Regions from separate parts of the Gemella morbillorum genome, predicted to be linked through region 1. Evidence: predicted binding sites of a transcription regulator. Region 1 holds the regulator's gene; the other holds the start of a gene.
The links. The regulator CtsR, encoded in region 1, represses protease genes until heat stress. The targets are predictions, from matches to a motif close to ATGGTCAATAAAGGTCAAACA.
Positions count from the first base shown of each region.

Region 2: the regulator CtsR is predicted to act here: its motif matches at 3,719-3,739, upstream of clpB (ATP-dependent chaperone ClpB).

Region 1 is NZ_LS483440.1:1,154,891-1,159,983, forward strand. It holds gene DQN46_RS05625 (ATP-dependent Clp protease ATP-binding subunit) at 1-1,236, opposite strand, end outside; gene DQN46_RS05630 (CtsR family transcriptional regulator) at 1,241-1,768, opposite strand; gene DQN46_RS05635 (nucleobase:cation symporter-2 family protein) at 1,959-3,218, opposite strand; purine riboswitch at 3,352-3,453, opposite strand; gene DQN46_RS05640 (ABC transporter ATP-binding protein) at 3,636-5,093, opposite strand, start outside.
Region 2 is NZ_LS483440.1:770,254-775,346, forward strand. It holds gene DQN46_RS03805 (ClbS/DfsB family four-helix bundle protein) at 1-455, shown strand, start outside; gene DQN46_RS03810 (SPL family radical SAM protein) at 476-1,351, shown strand; gene DQN46_RS08915 (hypothetical protein) at 1,509-2,009, shown strand; gene DQN46_RS03820 (nitroreductase family protein) at 2,121-2,879, shown strand; gene DQN46_RS03825 (hypothetical protein) at 3,058-3,603, shown strand; gene clpB (ATP-dependent chaperone ClpB) at 3,805-5,093, shown strand, end outside.

The DNA.
Region 1 (5,093 bases):
ATCAATCAAATCAATAGCTTTATCTGGTAAACATCTATCAGTTATATATGTTGTACTTAGTTTCACAGCAGCATCTATCGCCTCATCTGAAATCTCTACATTATGATGCTCTTCATATTTATGACGTAATCCTTTTAATATTTCTATAGAATTTTCCGTACTAGGTTCTTCTACTTTAATCGGTTGGAAACGGCGCTCTAAAGCTGCATCTTTTTCAAAGTATTTTCTATACTCTTCTGTTGTAGTTGCACCTATACATTGAATCAGTCCACGAGATAGAGCTGGTTTTAATATGTTTGATGCATCAGCACTACCTTCTGTTCCACCTGCTCCTATGATTGTATGTATTTCATCAATAAATAGAATAATATCACCAGCATCTTCTATTTCTGAAATAATATTTTTTAATCTTTCCTCAAACTCTCCACGGTATTTAGTTCCAGCTAACAAAGTCCCCATATCAAGAACCATAACTCTTTTCCCTAATAAATTACTAGGAACATTTTGTGAAATTATTCTCTCTGCTAAACCTTCTACAATAGCTGTTTTCCCTACACCTGGTTCTCCAATAAGAACAGGATTATTTTTAGTTCTTCTATTTAATATTTCAATCATACGCGTAATCTCTTTATCGCGTGCTAATACTGGATCTAATTTATTATTAAATGCATCTTTAGTTAAATCTTTTGCTAGAGAATTTAACGTTTTAGTTTTTGCCGAACTATCTTCGGGCATATCTAATTTTTTGAAACCATCAAACAACTTAGCGAATAACCCTTGACTTTGTTTTAACAGTTCAAATAGTTCTGTTATCATCGCCTCTACATGTACATTTAATTTTTCTTTTAGTAATCTTACCGCTGTACTAGTTTGTTCATTTAATAACGATAGTAATAAGTGCTCACTCGTTACTACAAAGCTAGATGTATCATCAGCAAACTGTTGACTTTTTTCTATTGTTCTCACAGCACCATTTGTATAATCAATTTTCATAAGAACATTGCGATAAAAATCTGTTCCTTCTAACTCACTCTCATAAAATTCTACAACATTCTTTCTAAAATCGTCATAGTAGATGCCATATTTATTTAATGTTCTACAAGAAAGAGTATTATTCATGCTAAGCATCGCAAGCAATAAATGTTCAGTTCCTACAGCCTTAACACCAAAATCGTTAGCTTCTTCTTTGGCAGTAGTTAAAACCATAAGAGCCGTTTCGTTAAATCTTATATACATAACTCTATCCTCTCTTATTGTATTTTATATTGGTTAAAAATTTTACTGTTAAATCTTTTAAATTTGTTTTTGTTTTATGTTGCAACTTTTCAGCTACTTCTTTATTTATATAATTTAAGCATTCGTTATGAACCGCAATAATAGTTTCTAGACTGTTTAAAAAATGATTATAATCAAATTTTTCTATATATTCTTTATCAAGTAAGATTTTAGCTATTCTCACAGCTTCATCTAACTCTATTATTTCGTCATCCATAGTATCAATTAAATAATCTATGTAATCTTTATTTGTATGAAGTGTAATTTTGGTAATTCTAATAAAGCCACCTCCACCTCTTTTACTTTCTATTATAAAACCATGTTCCGGTGTGAAACGAGTTTTTATAACATAGTTTAATTGAGATGGTACACAATCAAATTTTTGTGCAACATTACTTCTTTTAATTATTATATGATCTTCTGGAGCTTCATTAAAAAGTTTTTTTATATATTCTTCAAGAATGTCCGTCATATTACTACTATTATTATTCATAAGGCCACCTCCTTTATTGACTAAAATTGACCTTTAATTAAATTATACTACACAAATATATTTTTGTACACAAAAAGATAGTCAATTATAGCAAAAGAAATGAAATATGCTCTCGTTTGAAAAAACAAATATAGCTTGATATTTTTAATAAAAGAAGAGTCATAAGTTTTACCCTATGACTCCTAAAAAATTATTTTTTCCTTTTTGATCTTCTATTAAATATTAAATTCATAACAATCGCCACTATTGTTCCAAGAACAATTCCACTATCTGTAAACATACGAATAAAACTTGGAAGTTGAGCAAATGCTGTCGGTACCGTCGTTACTCCTAAGCCAAGTCCAACAGAACATGCAATAATCATTAAATTCTCTTGTTTTGCAAAATCTGTACTACCTAACATTTTAACTCCGTAAGCAAGAACCATTCCAAACATACTTATCATCGCTCCTCCTAAAACAGGTTGCGGCACAATAGTAGCAAGAGCTCCAATTTTCGGAATAGATCCAAACACTAAAAGAATAAGAACCATCACATACATTACTCTCTTACTCTTAACCCCAGAAATTTGAACAAGACCTACATTTTGTGAATATGTAGTATAAGGAAAAGCATTAACAGTAGAACCAATCATAACAGCAAGCCCTTCTGCAAAATATCCACTACGTAAATCTTTTTCCCCTATTTTTTTATCACAAATATTTCCTAGTGCATAGTATACACCTGTTGATTCTATCATGCTAACAATACCTACAATAACAAAAGTTAAAATAGCACTAGCACGAAATTCGAACCCAGAAAATTTAAATGGTGTTGGATGTTGGAACCAAGAAGCATTTGATACTTCAGTAAGGCTAACCATCCCCATAAAACTTGCAATAATAGTACCTATAACAAGACCTAATAAAATAGCAATAGATTGAATAAAACCAGTTGTAAACTTGTAAATTACTAAAATTATTGCAAGGGTAATACAAGCAAGAACAATATTTTTTGGATTACCAAAATCAGGTGAACCTTGTCCTCCCGCAATATAATTCATCGCAACTGGTACTAATGTGATACCGATAATAGTAACTACACTTCCTGTAACCACTGGTGGAAATAATTTTGCAACCTTAGCAAAAAATGGAGCGATTAAAACCACCACTAATCCAGAAATAAAAATAGAACCATACATAGTTGCTAGACCTGCACTATTCCCTATCGCAATCATTGGAGCAACCGCAGTAAAAGTACAACCTAAAACAACTGGTAGACCAATACCTACGAATTTCCCTTTGTAAACTTGTAGAAATGTTGCCACCCCACACATGAAAATATCAACTGATACCAAATACGTCGTTTGTTCAGCACTAAGTCCTAGACCCGCAGCTACTATAATCGGAACAATTACAGCTCCTGCGTACATGGCAAGAACGTGCTGCAAACTTAAAATAAAAGTTTTCAAAATAAATTCTCCTTTATATTTTGCACATAAGACTGTAAAAGTAAGTTTTCGAATTCTTCTATAAAAATAAAAACTCGCCTATATTATAAAAATAATATAGGCGTAATCCTTCAATATACTAATAAAATTAGAATAAAATACTAAGAAAGCCCATAGTCGTTAAATTTACGGTTAAACGGTAGAAACTCGCAAGCCATATTCTTGCAGTTATATGTGCATATTTATTCTATTAATATATCAATTTTTATTTATAAATTCAAGTGTTAAATTAAAATTTTTTATTATTTTTCTTAATTACTTAAATGTGTATAATTAAATAATCATATATAACTTTTTATATTATCAAGTTGCTATGTACTCATAATTTTATAACCTCATTATACTCCTTACAAAAACAACTTGAATTAATCCTGGTAGTTAATATGTAAATTGTTCTACCAATTTTGCTCTGTCAATTAAATTTTTATAAATTTTTGAATGTTCTAACAAGTAGTTATGAGAACCTTGACATTCGACTATTCCATCATTCAAAACTATTATTTTATCTGCATTTTCTATTGATTTTAATCTATGAGAAATTACAATAACTGTTTTATTTTTTATCAGATTATTTAGGCTATCCTGAATTTTTTTCTCATTTTCAACGTCTAATGCTGCAGTTATTTCATCCAAAATTATTATTGGTGCATTTTTCAAGAAAGCTCTAGCAATAGATAACCTTTGTCTTTCCCCGCCTGACAATGTAGCACCATTTTCTCCAATAACTGTATTATATCCGTTTTCTAAATTATCAATAAAGTCACAGCATGCCATCTTAGCTGCTTCTATAACTTCTTCATCAGTAGCATCACTTCGTCCTATCCTAATATTTTCTAAAATTGATGTATTAAACAATACTACATCTTGGAATACTATAGATACATATTTATACAAAGAATTTGTTGCTATGTCTTTTATATCATGATTATCAATAACTATCTTCCCATCATCATAATCATACAATCTTGATATTAATTTTAATATACTAGTTTTACCACAACCAGATACTCCTACTAGAGCTGTTACTTCATTTTGTTTAGCTATAAAACTAACATCTTTTAAAACTGGATAGTTTTTATCATAACCAAACTTCACATTTTTTAGTTCAATATCAAAATTATTTAATTCTACTTCTTTTCCTTCTTGAATTTTTGTTTCTTTTATTTCTTTAATGCGCTTAATACGAGCATCTAAATAAAATAGCTCAGATGTATTCGCTCCTAAACCATCTACGATATCCTTCATCTTCATAGCAACAAATATATAACCTATTAAGTATAGTAGATTAATACTGCCATTAGCATATAAATTCGCACCGACAATAACTACTACAGCTAAAGTTCCTTGCGTAACAACCCATGATAAGAATAAAGGGATAAACAGCGTGATTTCCGTCTTAAACATCATCTTTTCACTTTCATCCATATCTTTATTTAATTTTTCTCGTATTTTATTTCCTAAGCCAAAACTCTTAATATCTTGCTGTAGTTCAATTGCTTCTTGAAAACTATCCGAGTTTTGGCGTAATTTGTCATAATGTTTTTTATGATTTTTTAATTGCAATTTCTTTGATACAAGTATCAAAGAATAACTTAATACAACCGGAATAATTATAGATAGACCTAAGTATATATTACCTACTAGCATTAGCGCCGACATAATAGGAAAGAATAATACAAAACCTATTATTTTTGCCATTGCATGACTCATCGCATGTTCTATAGCTTCTACATCCTTCATAACTGTCTGACTAATATCTGATAAGTCATGTTTAGAAAAATATGCAAGTGGCAAATTACTCAGTGTTGTCGCTATATCTGTTCTTAGATTTGCACT
Region 2 (5,093 bases), 380 kb from region 1:
ACGAAGAATTAAACACACCTTTTGACTTTTCAAGTGATGAAAAAAAGAAAGAGGCTCATTGGAAAAGAGATAAAAATCTAAGAGATATTTTGATCCATTTATATGAATGGCACCAGCTTCTTTTGAATTGGGTAAATACAAATTTAAAGGGAGTGGCAAAACCTTTTATTCCAGCTCCATATAATTGGAAAACTTATGGAGATATGAATGTAGAGTTTTGGAAAAAACATCAAAATACTTCTCTTGAAGATGCAAAAGAAATGTTTCAGAAATCCCATAAAGATATTTTAGAATTAGCTGAGAGATTTACAAACAAAGAATTGTTTTCAAAAGATGTCTATAAGTGGGTAGGAGGAAGTGCACTCGGTTCGTATTTTGTAAGCACTACTTCAAGCCATTATGATTGGGCGATGAAGAAATTAAAAGCACATCAAAAAAATTGTAATAAAAAATAAGCAGATATGGAGATGATAGAATGCATTTTACGAAGGTAAAAGGAATATTATCTTCAAAAAATGGAATGAATTTATTCAGAGGCTGTACACATGGTTGTATTTATTGTGACTCAAGGAGTAAATGCTATCAGATAAACCATAGATTTGAAGATGTAGAAGTTAAAGAAAATGCCCTACAACTTTTAGAAGATTCTTTAAGAAGAAAACGCAAAAAATGTATGATTGGATTAGGTTCTATGACAGATCCATACATTAAAGAAGAGCTTAGATTAAATTATACAAGGCAGGCACTTGAGTTAGTGAACAAATATAGATTCGGCATAACGCTTATAACAAAATCAGCAAATGTGTTAAGGGATTTAGATTTATTGAAAGAAATAAATGCCAAGACTAAGTGTGTTGTTCAAATGACACTTACTACTTATGATGAAAAGCTATGTAAATTGCTTGAACCAAATGTTTCTACAACGAAGGAAAGATTTGAGACCTTGCTTGCTTTAAGAGATGAAGGAATACCTACAATTGTATGGTTAAGTCCAATTTTACCTTTCATCAATGACACTGAAGAGAATTTAACAGGCATTTTAAATTATTGCAAGAAAGCAGAAGTAAAGGGGATAATTTGCTTTGGTATAGGTCTCACTCTAAGAGAAGGGAATAGGGAGTATTTCTATTGTGCATTAGATAAAAAATTCCCCAAGGTTAAAGATAAATATATTAAAACATTTGGAAATAGCTATATTGCTAACAGCAAGAATAATTCTAAATTAATGAAGATCTTTCATGATTTTTGCGATAAAGAGAAAATAATGCATGATAATGATATTATTTTTGACTACTTGAAAGAATTTGAAGAAAGAGAGATAACTAGGCAACTTAGTATATTTGATTTTTAGAAAATAGAAATAATACAAAAGGTTAAGGAGAACTTTTAAAGATGGTGTCACAAAGAACTAAATACGATACATATCTTAATATAAGGCCTTTTTTATATTTTCAATTTAGTAAATCATAAGGATTACCATGTAAATAATTTAATATTTTTCATCCATTATGGAGGATTCGGTATGCATAAATGCCGAAGTCCTCCTTTTTTGTTTTAAACAAGAAACAAAGAAATGGAGGAAAATAAAAATACAAAAAAATTATTTCTTGTTTGTAGATGGAAAAAAAGTGGAGGTTAGTGAAGAGATTTATAAAGTCTACTGGCAAGAAAAAAATCATGAAAAATATTTGAAGCAGGTGGATAGAAAAAATCACCTGCTTTTTTTCTCGTCTTTTGATCATGATGGACATTTTGAGGATAGTATAGTTGATGAGGGATTTGATGTAGTTGGATATTATGTGGGAGATAAAAGAGTACTTGAAAAATACCCTGAAGCAACAATTGTAAATCTTGGTTGTGGCTTAGATGAGACAGGAAAAGCTTGTGATAATGGGATTTGCCATATTGTAAATATAGATTTTTCTGATATTCATTTTATTCATCGTCTACTAGCAAAGATATGTGATAATGTAATGAAGATGTCTATAAACAAAATGGATTTCGAATAATTCAAATGTAAGAGTCTAAAATATATTAATTATATATTTATTATCTTCTTTCTTTTATTTTGGCTTTTTTCGCGATATAATATAATTACTAATTAGATTCGGAGGTCAATTATGAATAAAGTAATAGAAACAATGATGGAACACCGTACAAGAAGAAGTTTTGTAAAGGGTAAAGAACTTCCAAAAGAACATCTTGAGCAAATTATCGCATGTTCTAAGCAAGGATCAAGCTGGATGAATGGACAACACTACAGCATTATAGTAGCAACAGGGGACACAAAACAAAAGATCGCTGATTTAATTAAAGATAAGGCACCAGGTAATGCAGCTCACATTGAAAGTTCTGCAGCATTTTTGGTATATTGTATTGACTTTAGCAATATTAAGTTGTCATTTGATATTGAAGGTGGAGATTTTGATATTTCTAATCAATACGAACCATTATTAATAGGTTCTATGGATGTTGGTATTGCGATGCAAAATGCTGCTTTGGCTGCTGAGTCTTTAGGATATGGCATAGTTTACTGTGGTGGAGTGCGAGGTTTTGCTAAGGGTATTTCTGAACTTCTAAACATTCCAGAAAATGCATTATTCTTATGTGGACTAAGTATTGGTGTAATAGATGAAGAAAAGTCTACAGAAAAAGTTAAACCAAGATTACCGCATGAAGCTAATGTTGGGTATAATGAGTTTCCAAAATCAAATGAAGAGGTATTAAAACAATATCGTCAAACTATGATTGACTTTGCAGAAGCTCGCGAAACTAAAACATGGACTAAGAAATTCGCAGACTTCTATGCACAACCTTCAGGAATAGAAGCTGTAACAAGAAAACTATTAGAGAAAAATGGATTTGTGAGCAAGAAATAGCAATAAGTATCAGTAAAGAGATATTTGACATAAATTATTTTTTTCTATATAATAATAGTAGAGGAAGTCGGAGAGTAATACCGACTCTAAAAAGAAAATACTCTAAAGTTGATGTAGTCGTAGGAGTCGCGACTCTAAAAATAAAGACTCTTTTTTCATATAATAATGGGGATATATTATGGCAAATATAAATAAAAACAGCTTATATTTTCATCTGTTAACGGAGGATTATTTTAATACATATAAAAATTTAGATGAATTTCAAGAAGATGTAGCGAGAGATTATGGAGTTATGATTTTAGATATCAAGAATTTATTGATTGCTATACCACTACGATCGAGAATTTCTGCAAATTTAAGAAATGCTAGGCATATATTTCCTTATGTTACGTATGAAAGGAATGATGGTAGACAGTGTTTAAAAGCATTAGACTTTAGTAAGCTAACTATCATAGAAAAAAAACATATAGATTATTTAAGAATTTATCACTTTAGTGATATAGAGGAGAAGAAATTTTATTTAAAAAATTCAAATCGTATTTTCACAAGGGTAAAAAATTATGTTCAAACATATATAAACATTTGTTCTAAGATTGAATTGGAGAAACCAATAACGAAACGAACTTTGCAGCCATATCAATATAGTACGCTTAGAAATTTCCATTCTGAATTGGGTATTTCAATTTCAAAAGAAAAATTTATTAGTCAATTAAGAAAATCATAGTATTAAGTATCTAATTCTAGATGCTTTTTCTTTTATTTTTAAAAGATAAATTATATTCTAAAATTTTTTTCAAAAAACTATTGTCAAAAAAGGTCAAACATGTTATAATTTATTCAAGGTCAAAAAAGGTCAAATGAAATTTGACATTAAAATACTAATTAGACGGGCATAGACCTACAAAAAAGACAAAGGAGATTTACAATGGATATTAATAGTTTTACAAATAGTGTGAAAGAAATCTTAGCGAAATCTTCCGAATTTGCAACTGAGAAAAAAAGTCAAAATATTACTAGTGAGATGTTTATAAAAGCGGCGCTTACTGGTAGTAATTTATATAGTGATATATTGGGAAGAATAAATGTTGATAAAGCTGCATTGCTAGCTGAGTTAGACAATGAAATCAACAAAGTAAGTGGAGTAGAAGGAGATAATATCAATTATGCCAGTTACTTGAGTAACGATTTAAATGCTTTATTAATAGAAGCTAATAAGTATAAAGATAAATATGAAGATAAATTTATTTCTTGCGAGCATATTGTTCTTGCAAGTTATGTAAAAAATAGTATAGTGAAAAAATATGTCGATAAAGTTACTACACTTAAACACGTAACTGAAGTTATCGATGGTATAAGAGGAGGTAAGAAAGTTATGAATGAAAATCCAGAAAACAACTACGAAGTATTAGAAAAATACGGACGTGACTTAGTAGAAGCTGCACGTAGTGGTAAAATCGATCCAGTAATTGGTCGTGATGAAGAAATAAGAAATGTAATTAGAATATTATCTAGAAAAACAAAAAATAATCCGGTATTAATCGGGGAACCTGGTGTAGGTAAAACTGCTATTGTTGAAGCATTAGCTCAACGTATAGTTCGTGGTGACGTACCAGAAAGCTTAAAAGACAAAACAGTATTCGAACTTGATCTTACTAGTTTAGTAGCGGGTGCGAAATACCGTGGTGAGTTTGAGGAAAGGTTAAAAGCTGTTCTAAAAGAGGTAAAAGAAAAAGAAGGAAAAATAATTCTATTTATCGATGAAATTCATATGCTTGTTGGTGCAGGTAAAACTGATGGAGCAATGGATGCTGGTAATATCTTAAAACCAATGCTTGCTCGTGGTGAGCTTCACTGTATCGGCGCAACTACACTTAATGAATATCGTCAATATATCGAAAAAGACTCTGCGTTAGAACGTCGTTTCCAAAAAGTTCTAGTTAAAGAACCAACTGTGGAAGATACAATATCTATCCTGCGTGGTCTTAAAGAAAGATTCGAAGTTTATCACGGTGTTAAAATTTCTGACCGTGCTATCGTAGAAGCTGCAGAATTATCTAACAGATATATCACTGACAGATTCTTACCAGATAAAGCTATAGACTTAATCGACCAAGCTTGTGCTACTATTAAAACTGAAAACTCATCTAACCCCGCAGAGTTAGATACAATCAATCGTAAAGTAATGCAACTTGAAATCGAAGAAAAAGCTTTAAG